Regions from separate parts of the Phyllobacterium sp. SYP-B3895 genome, predicted to be linked through region 1. Evidence: riboswitches for the same ligand, from Rfam matches in the RefSeq annotation. Region 1 holds a riboswitch; each other region holds the start of a gene.

Region 1 (4,153 bases):
CATGACAAATCCTTTCATGTCCAAAACAGATGCGGCGGACCCTGCTGTGCCAATAAGGCAGAAGAAAGTTTTCCGTCGCGCTTACCAACAAATTATGGCGGAGCCCCTCCGTCGACGTCCTTGGGCTCCTGCCCCGAGGATCGACTTTAGCCTTGATCGCTGGCCACGTAATAGTGGGTCCTTGGGTCAAGCCCGAGGATGATGGCATGGGTTGTATGACTGCGGTGGAAGGTCTGTCGACTACCAGGCTCACCTACGATCAGTAGCGTTGCTGCGCTATTCCACCCTGGCCCAAAATAAAAACAGGCCGGGAAAATCCCGGCCTGCTCTTATGCAAGAACTAACCGATTACCGGCACGGAGCCTGATAACGCTGGCCATAACGATTCTCGTATGTGCAATAACGATTGCTATTGTTGTTATTGGTGGCAGCGCCAACCAAAGCACCGCCGGCACCGCCGATTGCGGCACCTGCAAGGGCGCCCTTGCCACCGTTGATTGCACCACCAGCCAATGCACCCAATGCCGCACCGCCGACGCCATAGCCGGCGACGCGCTGATCAGACGTGGTGCACCCGGCGGCCGAAAACGCCAGGAGTCCGGCGACTGCAATCGTGGACAAACTTTTCAACATGGAAGACCTCTCCCGTTGTTAGAACCAAATTTCAACAGCTTGCGTCCCCAATGCTGTCCTGCAACAATTGCATCTAGTGCTTTTTTTTACAAGCCGGACGCCGGTTGCAAGGCAGCAATCAGGATTGCCTTACCTGAATCGAGCGATACCCGGAGAGTTCCGCGTACCGAATTCGAGACAGTAAGCGATGAACCGAAAGAAAGTTCCATATTTTGCAGCGGCCAGCGCGCGCCTTCGATAAAAAGCCCGTGCAATGGCGAAAATGCAACAATGCTGAAGAGCGTATCTTCGGGGAAATCGAACCTGTAGGAACCTGCAACCAGCGGATGCGCTTCTTCATCACCGCTGGAGAGGATTATCCTGCGGCCCTCGGCCGCATGGGCCGTCGCCATGGTGAGATGCAGGAGCGTGTGATCTGTGCGCGAACCGCCGAACGCCCCGCACAGAATGACCTCGGTTGCGCCGAGCCGATAGGCCTCGTTGAGCGCCAGCTCGCCGTCCGTCATATCCTTTGCAGCCGGGAAAACCGAGCGGGGAACATGCGCATAACGCCGGTCCAATTCAGGCGACGTCGAATCGAAATCGCCGAGCCAAAGCTCGGGTTCGAGACCGAGGGCTTCGGCATGGGCTATGCCGCCATCGGCCGCGAGGACGCGGGCACCGGCGACGAGGTCCCTGAGGCGATCATTGGCGTTGACGGTTCCGCCGAGAAGAATGACAAACTTGCTCATGACGCGGCCATAGCATGCGGCACCCTCGCCGCATAGCGTCGTTCAGCGTGACATGAAGCTGCCGGGCAAAGGCACGCGTGCGAACGCTAAAACCCTGTAAGCTGCACCAGCGAGATACCGTAGAATATGTAGGCCCCGATTGCCGTGGCGATGGCGATGACCACCAGCATGGCCCCATCCGTGAGTTCGAACATTTCTGCCCCCTTAGTCTTCTTATTGTTCTGAAGGGAAATCTAGCAGATTCGCGGGCGCATGGCTTCACACAAATCCGGGTTAATCAGCGCGGATTAACCGGCCGCCGGCATTGCGATCGCAACCACACGCAAGACGGGCAATCGGCTTGCGCCGACCAATGTTTTTCTTTAATCTTTGCAACGCTCTAACGGGGTGCCTGCCAGAAATGACAGGCTGAGAGGCACAAGGTGAAACACCTGCCAACCCGCGGAACCTGATCCGGTTTGTACCGGCGGAGGGATTAGACGCGGCATCACAGCCGGCGCACCAATCCTTTTGAACACCAAGCTAAGGAGGCGCCGATGCGGCCGCTAATAACATTATTGAAATTTGCGCTCATGATCAGTGGGCTGGCACTCGCTTTCCCGGCGGGTGCCAATGCCGAAGGCAAGCTTACCGTCTATACTTATGAAAGTTTCACCGCCGAGTGGGGCCCCGGACCCAAGGTAAAGGAGGCTTTCGAAAAACAGTGCGGTTGCACTGTCGACTTCGTTGCCGTGACCGACGGCGTTGCCCTTCTCAACCGGTTGAAGCTCGAAGGCGCCGCAACGAAGGCGGACATTGTTCTCGGTCTTGATACGAACCTCACCTATGAAGCGGCAGCGACCGGCCTCTTCGCACCGCACGGCATCGATACGAATGCCGTAGCAATTCCGGGTGGCTACAAGGACGATATTTTCGTGCCCTTCGACTATGGCTACTTTGCCGTCATTTATGACACGGAGAAGCTGACGACCCCTCCGGCGAGCCTCAAGGACCTCGTCGAAGGCGATCCGAAACAGAAGATCGTCATCGAGGACCCGCGTACTTCGACGCCGGGCCTCGGACTGCTCCTGTGGGTAAAATCGGTCTATGGCGACAACGCGGGGGAAGCTTGGGCCAAGCTCAAGAACCGCGTCTTGACCGTTACGCCCGGCTGGTCGGAAGCATACGGCCTCTTTACCAAGGGTGAAGCGCCGCTTGTCCTCTCCTATACGACATCTCCTGCCTATCATGAGATCGCCGAGAAGACCGAGCGCTACAAGGCGGCGTCGTTCGCTGAAGGCCACTATCTGCAGGTTGAAGTCGCGGGCCAGACCACGACGGGTGCGAAGAACCCGCTGGCCAAGGAATTTCTTGCCTTCATGACCTCGCCCGCCTTCCAGGACGCCATCCCGGAAAACAACTGGATGTTCCCGGCGGCAAAGACCAGCGCGCCGCTGAATCCGGCCTTCGACAGGCTGGTGAAGCCCGTAACGACCCTGATGTTCTCGCCGGAGGAAGTCGCCAAAAACCGCAAGGCCTGGATCGACGAGTGGCTGGCGTCGATGAGCCTGTAACGCATTGAAGCCCAACACCTCCCTCAAATCTTGGGCCGGGGCATTCGCCCTGGCCTTTCTCGCCTTGCTTGCGGGCGGAGCCTTGCTTGGTCTCCTGGGCGAGGCATTGCGTGGCAACACCGAAGGCTTTGCTGCATTCGACAGCTATTTGTGGAGGGTTGCCCGCTTCACCCTGCTGCAGGCCGTCCTCTCGATGCTGCTCTCGATCGCCTTTGCCATCCCGCTGGCCCGAGCCCTCCATGCCAATCCTGATTTTCCGGGGCGACCGATGATCTTGCGCCTTTTCGCCCTGCCCCTAGCCCTGCCTGCGCTGGTCGCTGTGCTCGGCATCACCAGCATTTACGGACGCAACGGCCTTCTCGCTGCGCTGCTCGCGCAGTCCGGCTCTGAAACTATACCAAACATCTACGGCCTCACTGGCATTCTGATCGCCCACGTGTTCTTCAACCTGCCGCTGGCAACACGGTTCATTCTAGCCAGCCTCGATTCAATTCCGGAAGATTACTGGAAGCTCTCCGCGCAGCTCGGCATGCGCGCATGGGCGCAGTTTCGCCTGATCGAGTGGCCGGTAATACGGCGCAATCTTGCCGGCATTGCCGGGCTGATCTTCATGCTGTGCATTACGTCCTTCACCATCGTGCTGACGCTTGGCGGCGGGCCGCGCGCGACAACCCTGGAGGTGGCGATTTACCAGGCGCTCCACTTCGACTTCGATATCGCGCGCGCCGTATCGCTGACCTTGTTGCAACTGACCCTTACAGTAGCGGTACTTTTGCTCCTCAGCGTCGCCGGCCGTCCTACGGAGGAGGGTTTCAGCCTGCGCACGACGGGCCGCCGCTTCGATAAGCCCTCTGCCGGTTCAAGGTCGTTGGATTCTATTCTCATTCTCGTTGGCGTGCTCTTCGTCGGCTTGCCCATGGCAGGCACCGTGGTTTCCGGTCTTTCTGCCGATCTTTCGCGTCTGCTGGGCGAAACGCAGGTGTGGCGGGCAATCCTAACCAGCCTCGGCCTTGGCGCTGGCGCCGGCCTTCTCGCAACGCTGATTTCGCTCGTCCTCGTTACGGCACGCGAGGACATCGCAAACCGCCGCCGTTACGGAACGCCCGGCATTTTTGAACGCGCCCTTGACCTCGGCGCCAGCCTCATCATGGTTGTGCCACCGATCGTCATCGGAGCGGGGTGGTTCATCCTGTCGCGCCATTTCGTAGACCCGTTCAGGCTTGCGCCGTTCATGGT
Region 2 (4,153 bases), 750 kb from region 1:
GTTGGCGAATTCTTGTCGCGATACTGGATGATCGTCGCGCCGCCACGCGCCGCAGCAAGCGCCAGAGCACCGAGGTCTTGCTCGCCGCCGATGGCGTCGACATCGACAATGGCATTCAGCCGGAAATCTACTGTTGACATGATCTTCTCTTTCATTAGAGCGACGGAGGTTGGGAGAGTTCGACGGCGAGGTCGCCGACGGCGGGGATCGATTTGATCAGCCCTGCTTCGTGCAGGAAGACACCGAGGCGTTCGTAGCGGCCGCGATCGAGAGCCGCCGGCCGTTTGGCGAAGCGTGGCAGCGTGTCCGTCCACGCCTGCCTGTTCAGCGGATTGTCGAGATCCGGATAGGCCTTGATGAAAATCTGCCAGCTCTCGTCCGGGTGATTGGTCAGATAGATCGCCCCCTTTTCGACAGCGCCGAGAAAGCGCGGCAGGCGATTGTCGGTGACGAGATCCCGGTGCGTGACGAAGATGAGTTCGTCATAGACCGGTACGCCGTGCTCCTCGGGGAAGAAGGCGCGGCCGCCATGACCCTCCTGGCCATCTGGGTCAGTTCGAAGTTGCGGTAGGCTCCGACCGTCGCATCGACCTGCCCGGCGATCAGCGAGGCCGAAAGGGCGAAATTGACGTTGATCAGTTCTACATCCTTGATGGACATGGCCTTCGGACTTGAGCATGGCGCCGAGCATCGCATCCTCGAACCCGGAGACCGAGAAGCCGACTTTCTTGCCCTTCAAATCCTTGAGGCTTTTGATGGGACCATCCGCCAGCGTCATCACCGTGTTGAGTGGCGTTTCCACCAGCGTCCCGAAGCGCACCAGCGGCAGGCCGGCGTCATGGTCGAGATAGAGATTGGGCTGGTAGTGAATGGCGACGTCGGCCTGCTTTGCCGCAACGAGTCGTGGCGGTGCGGCCGGGTCTGCTGGCGGCATCAGATTCACATCAAGGCCGGCATCGGCAAAGAATCCCTTCTCGCGCGCGATGACAAGAGGGGCGTGGTCGGGATTGACGAACCATTCGAGCAGAACCGTCAACTTGTCGGCGGCACTGGCAGGCGCGGTTGCGGCGCAGAGTGCAAGGCATATGGCGAGGATCGATAAGCGTGTGCGGAACATCAGTCGTCCTTTGTTGCATCGATGAGGGAGATGGTCATGTTTCTGGCGCCCAAGGGGTAAGGCGGCGGGTCAGGGCGTCGACGAGAAAGCGCAGGATCACGGTGAGGGCGGCGAGGATCATCAGTGCCGCGAACATGGTTTCGGTCTGCATGCGGGCATTGGCTTGCAGCATGACAAAGCCGAGCCCGCGCGACGAGCCGACCCATTCGCCAATCACGGCGCCGATCGGGGCAAAGACGGCGGCGACGCGCAGGCCCGATCCGAGCGAGGGCAAGGCACTCGGAACCCGAACGAGAAGCAAGGTCGCGAGCGGCGTCGCCTGCGTGAGCGAAGCCGCATCCAGCAGGTCGCGGTTGGTGCGCTGCAGGCCATCAGCGAAGGCAGATGCGACGGGAAAGAAGATGATGAGGCTTGCCATCACCACCTTGGAGGCAAGTCCAAAGCCGAACCATAGGACAAGCAGCGGCGCGATGGCAAACACCGGAAGTGCCTGCAAGACAAGGAGAAGCGGCCAGACGACATGGCGAAAGGCGGGAATGGCGGCGACAAGCAGCGCGATGACAATGCCGGCGAGCGCGCCGAAGGCCAGTCCAAGCAAGATCTCGATGAGCGTGATCGATGCGTTGACGCCAAGATATTGCCGCTGTTCGACCAGCGCCGACACCACCGCAGTTGGCCCGGGCAGAATGAAGCGCGGGGGCTGGAACAGCCAGACGGCCACCTGCCAGCAAGCAGCGACGGCGGCAAGCGCCGCGACCATGCGGAAAACAAGGCGCATGGTTGGCAGCTACCGCCGCAGTTCAAATGTCAGGATGTATGGCACGCTCTGGACTCCATTGCTTTTGGAGATCCGGTCATGCGCGAAGGTGAAGCTGAAAAGGCGCGAACTATGCTCAATTCCCGTTCCTACGCCGGCATGACCCGGATCAGGTTCAAGGGTCCAGCTCGACGCTATCTCAGCACTGTACAGTGCCCCCCTCGGAATGAAGCGATGATGGAGCGGCGCGAGATCAAAGTCAATCGCGCCGCGTCAGGTCCTAGTGGGTCAGGCGGACATTCTCGCCGTCGACCGATTTACAGGCGGCCGTGATCTTGTAGTAGAAGTCCTGGTTGGCCCAGCCGCCGCCGTCTTCCCACGCATGGCTGTGGGGCGTGTTGTCACAATTCATCAGGTCGTCGAGCGGCGGCTTGGATCCCACCGGCAGTTGGACGCCATCGACGAACAAATGGTTGACCGTGTTCGGATCGTCGGTTTTCAGCGTGGAATTGTATTTCGAATAGCCCGACTCATTTGTGGCAATGCAGTCGACGTATCGCGATTTTCCGGCGTTCTTGTCCTTGTAGCCGACATCGCAACCGTCATTTTTGATTTCCATCTTGAGGTACAGCTTGGTGTAGTCACCGAGATCGAATGTGATCGGAACATTGATATCCGGGTCTGTTTTACCGCCGCCGTTACCGTTGTAGAGGTTATGGTCGGTCGCGGTGTACTTGATGGTGCCGACGACAACGTCCTTGCCATTGCGCACGACGATGATCGAAACTTTCTTGAACCAGTAGCCCGTAACCTTGTCGATCGTGATCTTGGCCGTCGTCGGCTTCAACGGCGCCAGCGCCGTGGCATTGACGTTGATCGGCATGTTGTCCTTGTTGAGAACATGCATGAACAGGGTGCTGGTCTGGCCGCCAAGCGTGATGGAAACCTTTTGATTTTCCGTGCTGAAGTTCAAATTGATGTCTTCAGCGCGCAGGCCGAGATTTGCCTGGAGGAAGGCGCGTGCCCTCGCCTCGGCGGCCGCTTTGTTGGATCCGGTGAAAACCGAGGCTGCCGCAAGCGCCGCGGCGTCGGCCGCATTCTGCAGCCGCGAACGGTCATTGCTGGCGCGGCTGTAATCCACGGCAAGCCCTGCAAACCCCAGGAGCGGCACAAGCAGCAAACCGAATGTGATCGCGGTTGCGCCGCGGCGGTCTTTTATGAATTGACGTAGATAGTTCATGGCCCCACTCCAGTCGATGAGCGCAACCATCAGTTGTCCGGCGTAAATGACGGCTTATGAAATTCGTTCAGATTTTCACGATCTGCCCTGGAACGGGCGTCGGTGAAGAAATGCGTCTGCAAATGGTAAATGTTCGATGAAGCTGCATTAGGCGTTTTGAACGACAGGGCGGACAAAACCCTGGCTCGCAACAAGGAGGTTGCGCGTGTAGTCCTGCGTTACATGGCGCCGGGCAAGTTCCGACGCGGTGAGCCGTTCGACCTCAGCGCCATGTTGCATTACCATGAGCCGATCGCACATGTGCGTTACGACTGCGAGATCATGGCTGACCATGACGAATGTCAGCTTGCGGTCGCGGCGGATCTGTTCGAGAAGATTCAGCACCTCCGCCTGCACCGATGCGTCGAGCGCAGAGGTTGGCTCGTCCAGCAACAGGATCGATGGTTCGAGAATCAGGGCGCGGGCGATGGCGACACGCTGGCGCTGGCCGCCTGACAGCTGGTGCGAGTAGCGGAAGCGAAAACTGGAACCGAGCCCGACCTCGTCAAGCGCCCGCAAGATGCGCCGCTCGATATCGCCGAACCCATGCACGGCGAGCGGCTCAAGGAGCAATCGGTCCACGGTCTGGCGCGGATGCAGCGAACCGTAAGGATCCTGGAACACCATTTGCACTTCGCGGTAAAAGGCCTTTGTGCGCGATGCGCCGAGCAAATTGCCATTGACCTCGATCGTCCCCGCGGTCACGGGTGCCAGACCCGCCACGGCGCGCAGCAGCGTCGATTTGCCCGAACCGGATTCGCCGACGAGACCGAAGGACTCGCCGGGCACCACCTCGAGGCTGACGCCGCGTAGCGCGCGAAAGCGATTGAACGTCACTTCGAGATTGTCGATCTTCAGCGCCGGCGTCATGCTGCCCACTCCGGTTTGCGGTCGAGCGTCGGCAGTGGATGCCGGTCAGCACCTATTTCGGGCATGCAGTTCAGCAGTCCCTGCGTATAGGGGTGCTTGGCATTGCGCAGATCCGTCGCGGCAATTTCTT
Region 3 (4,153 bases), on a different contig from region 1:
ACTGGAGCTGGATATTGCCGAGGAGAAGCTCCTTAGCGCGCGTATTGGCGGTTCGGCGGTCAAGATCGCGGAGGGCCGTCTTTTTGCTTGATATGCTGCCTTGCGCTGTTCCTGTGCGCGGCCGTCATAAAGTTTTCAAGAAGGGCTGGACAGGCAGGAAATGCCCCGTTATAGAGCCCTCACTTTCGGTCGTCACAGCGGCTGACGGGCACATAGCTCAGTTGGTAGAGCAGCTGACTCTTAATCAGCGGGTCGTAGGTTCGATCCCTACTGTGCCCACCATTCTTTCGAAAAAAGGGCCGCATGGCCCTTTTTTCATGTACGCGAGGCAGGCTCAACCTGCCGGCAAACGCTAGAGGAGACTTCCCATGAGCATCCGTCGTATTGAAGTTGGTCCACGCATGAGCCAGGCCGTTATCCATGGCAACACGGTATATCTTGCCGGCCAGGTCGGTGGCCCGGGCAAGAGCGTTACCGAGCAGACCAAGGATGTGCTTGCGGCCGTCGATCGCCTGCTCAAGGAGGCCGGCACCGACAAGTCGAAGCTGCTCCAGGCCATTATCTGGCTCGACGACATGAAGGACTTCAGCGAGATGAACGCCGTATGGGATAGCTGGGTCGATCCGGCCAATACGCCCGCGCGCGCGACCGGCGAAGCCAAGCTCGCAACGCCCGAATACAAGGTCGAGATCATCATCACCGCCGCTCTCTGATTCGCTTTGGCGCACCTCAATGTGCGCCATTCTTGAAGCGGTTGTCACCATCCTGCCGCAAAAGGCGGTTTCTTTGCAGCAAAGCCCGAGTAAATTGCTCGGGCAGGCTGGATTTTTGGCGCGGAAATGCATAAAGTCCGCGCTTCTCCGGATTGCCACAGGGGCAATTCTTCAAACGCTTGTCTGATTGTAGCCAATTGCTATTGCGCAAGACGAGGCAAGCATGGGTAAGGAAAACGATTGCAAGTACTCGTTCGAGACAACAATGTTGAACAGGCCCTCCGGGTCCTGAAGAAAAAGATGCAGCGGGAGGGACTCTTCCGCGAAATGAAGGCGCGCCAGGCATTCGAAAAGCCGTCCGAGCGCCGTGTCCGTGAAAAAGCTGAAGCCGTCAGCCGCGCCCGCAAGGCAGCGCGCAAGCAGGCACAGCGCGAAGGCCTCCTGCCAGGGCCGAAGAAGAAGGAACGCCCGCCGCGTCCGAATGGCAATAGCGGTGGCGATTTCAACCGATAGTCGGTGACCGGCCCGTCCGGTCATTTTTTAAAGCGAGAAAACCCGCACGGCCTTGCCGGGGCGGGTTTCGTTTTTTCCTGGCCCTGTATGGTCGGCAGGGATCATCACTTGGGCGGTTTCCAGAAAGTGCCTCCTTGCGCGGCCCCACAGCCTGCCTATTCATGCGGGCATTCAGTCATGCATCATGGAGACAAGCATATGGCGCTCAAGCTCAACATTATCATTGCCAGCACACGCCCCGGTCGTGGCGGCCCGGCAGTCGCAAAGTGGTTTCATGAATTTGCCAGCTTGGATGCCCGGTTCGAAACCGCGCTGATCGACCTTGCCGAGATCAATCTGCCTCTCCTTGATGAACCGCATCATCCCCGCATGCAGAAATATGAAAAGGCTCATACCAAGCGTTGGAGCAGCCTCGTCGATGCGGCAGACGCAACCGTGTTCGTCACGCCGGAATATGATTATTTTGCTCCGCCATCGCTCATCAACGCTTTGATTTACCTGTCCAAGGAGTGGAATTACAAACCGGCCGGATTTGTCAGCTATGGCGGCGTATCCGGCGGCTTGCGTTCGGTCGAGTCGGTAAAAGGGCTGGTTGCGGGCTTGCGCATGATGCCGATTCCCGATGGCGTTGCCGTGCATTCGTATCAGCAGTTCATCGATGATGAAGGCGTCTTCCAGCCTACCGAATCGATGACGGGCAGCGCGGCGACAATGCTGGCGGAGCTTGCCAAGTGGGCAGAGGCCCTGAAGCCGCTGCGCGCTTGATCTGACGTATTGACCCGCTTGACAACAGCGTTGCAGGCGGGTCTCTTAGAGACATTCACCAGGGGGGTCCCGACAAGGGGCTGAGATACTGCTGGCCATCGGCAAGCGCAGTGACCCGTTGAACCTGATCCAGTTCATACTGGCGTAGGGACGGTGCAAAAGTCTGCGCGGGCCAGGGATCTCCTGTTGTAGTTCGCACAAGCCTTTCATCCTTCCGGCACAGAACTGGGTTTCGCGCCTGCATGGCCATAATGGCATGCGGGCAATTTGAACTGGCGGGCGTTTTTGAGCGTTCGCGGAGCAAAGGAACCTGATGATGACCGCAATTACTCCAATCGTTTCGACCGGCGCACTCCCGGCATCGACGAAGGTCTACAAGACCGGGCGCATATATGCGGATTTGCGCGTACCGATGCGCGAAGTTGCCGTGCATCCAACGGCGGGCGAGCCCAATATCACCGTCTATGATGCGTCCGGCCCCTATAGCGATCCGCTCGTGACGATCGATATTGCGCAGGGCCTGCCACGCATGCGGGAGGCCTGGCTTGAGGCGAGGGGCGACACGATTGTTTATGACGGCCGCCACGTTCTCCCCGCCGATAATGGCTTTGCGACCGGCGAACGCCTGACGCCGGCTTTCTCCGGCCTCAGCAGGCCACGCCGATCCAGGGACGGCCGTGCGGTTACCCAACTCGCCTATGCGCGGGCAGGGATCGTTACGCCGGAGATGGAGTTTGTCGCGATTCGCGAAAACCTTGGGCGCGAGGCGGCGAGGAACGCGTTGGTGCGCGACGGCCAATCCTTCGGAGCAGCGATACCGGACTATGTGACGCCCGAATTCGTGCGCGACGAGATCGCGCGAGGCAGGGCGATCATCCCGGCCAATATCAACCACCCGGAACTCGAGCCGATGATCATCGGCCGCAATTTCCTCGTCAAGATCAATGCCAATATCGGCAATTCCGCCGTCACCTCTTCGATGGCCGAGGAGGTCGAGAAAATGGTCTGGGCGACGCGCTGGGGCGCGGATACGGTCATGGACCTTTCGACCGGGCGCAATATTCACAATATTCGCGAGTGGATCATCCGCAACGCGCCAGTGCCGATCGGCACGGTGCCGCTCTATCAGGCGCTGGAAAAGGTGGGCGGTATCGCTGAGGATCTGAGCTGGGAGATTTTTCGCGACACGCTGATCGAACAGGCGGAACAGGGCGTCGACTATTTCACCATCCATGCCGGGGTGCGGCTTCATTACATCCCGCTCACCGTCAACCGGGTGACCGGCATTGTCTCGCGCGGCGGTTCGATCATGGCGAAGTGGTGCCTGCATCACCACAGGGAAAGCTTCCTTTACGAGCATTTCGCGGAAATCTGCGATATTTGCCGCGCCTATGATGTCTCCTTCTCCCTGGGCGACGGGCTGCGGCCTGGGTCGATCGCCGATGCCAACGATGCGGCGCAATTTGCCGAACTCGAGACGCTCGGCGAACTTACCCGGATCGCCTGGGCCAAGGATTGTCAGGTGATGATCGAAGGGCCCGGCCACGTGCCGATGCACAAGATCAAGGAGAACATGGACAAGCAGCTCGCGGTTTGCGGCGAGGCTCCATTCTATACGCTAGGACCGCTGACGACAGATATCGCACCCGGCTACGATCACATCACCTCGGGCATCGGCGCGGCAATGATCGGCTGGTTCGGCACAGCAATGCTCTGCTACGTCACGCCCAAGGAGCATCTCGGCCTGCCCAATCGGGACGATGTCAAGGTCGGCGTCATCACCTACAAGATCGCCGCCCATGCGGCCGACCTTGCCAAGGGCCATCCGGCGGCGAAACTGCGCGACGACGCGCTGTCGCGGGCGCGTTTCGAGTTCCGCTGGGAAGACCAGTTCAACCTGTCGCTCGATCCGGAAACCGCGCGCCTCTACCACGATGAGACCCTTCCGAAAGAAGCGCACAAGGTGGCGCATTTCTGCTCGATGTGCGGGCCGAAATTCTGCTCGATGCGCATTTCGCACGAAATCAGGGCGGAGGCTCAGAAGGAAGGCATGGCGGCGATGGCGGCGAAATTCCGCGAGGGCGGCGATCTCTATATGCCGCTGGAAAATGGCGGCTGATCCCATGGCGGTGCTTGTCAAAGGCGCTGGCGTTGCCGGCCTG

What was found. Region 1 has a riboswitch for thiamine pyrophosphate ahead of thiB (thiamine ABC transporter substrate binding subunit). Riboswitches for the same ligand answer to the same signal wherever they lie in the genome.
Region 2: it holds a riboswitch for thiamine pyrophosphate, as region 1 does, so the genes downstream of both, GF108_RS01600 (ABC transporter permease) here and thiB (thiamine ABC transporter substrate binding subunit) in region 1, are expected to answer to the same signal.
Region 3: it holds a riboswitch for thiamine pyrophosphate, as region 1 does, so the genes downstream of both, thiC (phosphomethylpyrimidine synthase ThiC) here and thiB (thiamine ABC transporter substrate binding subunit) in region 1, are expected to answer to the same signal.

The regions. Positions count from the first base shown of each region.
Region 1 is NZ_WJIG01000001.1:1,068,028-1,072,180, reverse strand. It holds gene GF108_RS05145 (glycine zipper 2TM domain-containing protein) at 1-3, opposite strand, end outside; gene GF108_RS05140 (hypothetical protein) at 349-633, opposite strand; gene GF108_RS05135 (thiamine diphosphokinase) at 720-1,364, opposite strand; TPP riboswitch at 1,738-1,856, shown strand; gene thiB (thiamine ABC transporter substrate binding subunit) at 1,937-2,917, shown strand; gene thiP (thiamine/thiamine pyrophosphate ABC transporter permease) at 2,922-4,153, shown strand, end outside.
Region 2 is NZ_WJIG01000001.1:319,205-323,357, forward strand. It holds gene thiE (thiamine phosphate synthase) at 1-140, opposite strand, end outside; partial or broken gene GF108_RS01595 (ABC transporter substrate-binding protein) at 155-1,117, opposite strand; gene GF108_RS01600 (ABC transporter permease) at 1,152-1,895, opposite strand; TPP riboswitch at 2,004-2,106, opposite strand; gene GF108_RS01605 (TadE/TadG family type IV pilus assembly protein) at 2,155-3,114, opposite strand; gene GF108_RS01610 (ABC transporter ATP-binding protein) at 3,262-4,023, opposite strand; gene GF108_RS01615 (ABC transporter ATP-binding protein) at 4,020-4,153, opposite strand, start outside.
Region 3 is NZ_WJIG01000003.1:567,095-571,247, forward strand. It holds gene GF108_RS15295 (PhzF family phenazine biosynthesis protein) at 1-91, shown strand, start outside; tRNA gene GF108_RS15300 (tRNA-Lys) at 207-282, shown strand; gene GF108_RS15305 (RidA family protein) at 369-713, shown strand; gene rpsU (30S ribosomal protein S21) at 954-1,226, shown strand; gene GF108_RS15315 (NADPH-dependent FMN reductase) at 1,425-1,991, shown strand; TPP riboswitch at 2,042-2,160, shown strand; gene thiC (phosphomethylpyrimidine synthase ThiC) at 2,308-4,110, shown strand; gene thiO (glycine oxidase ThiO) at 4,115-4,153, shown strand, end outside.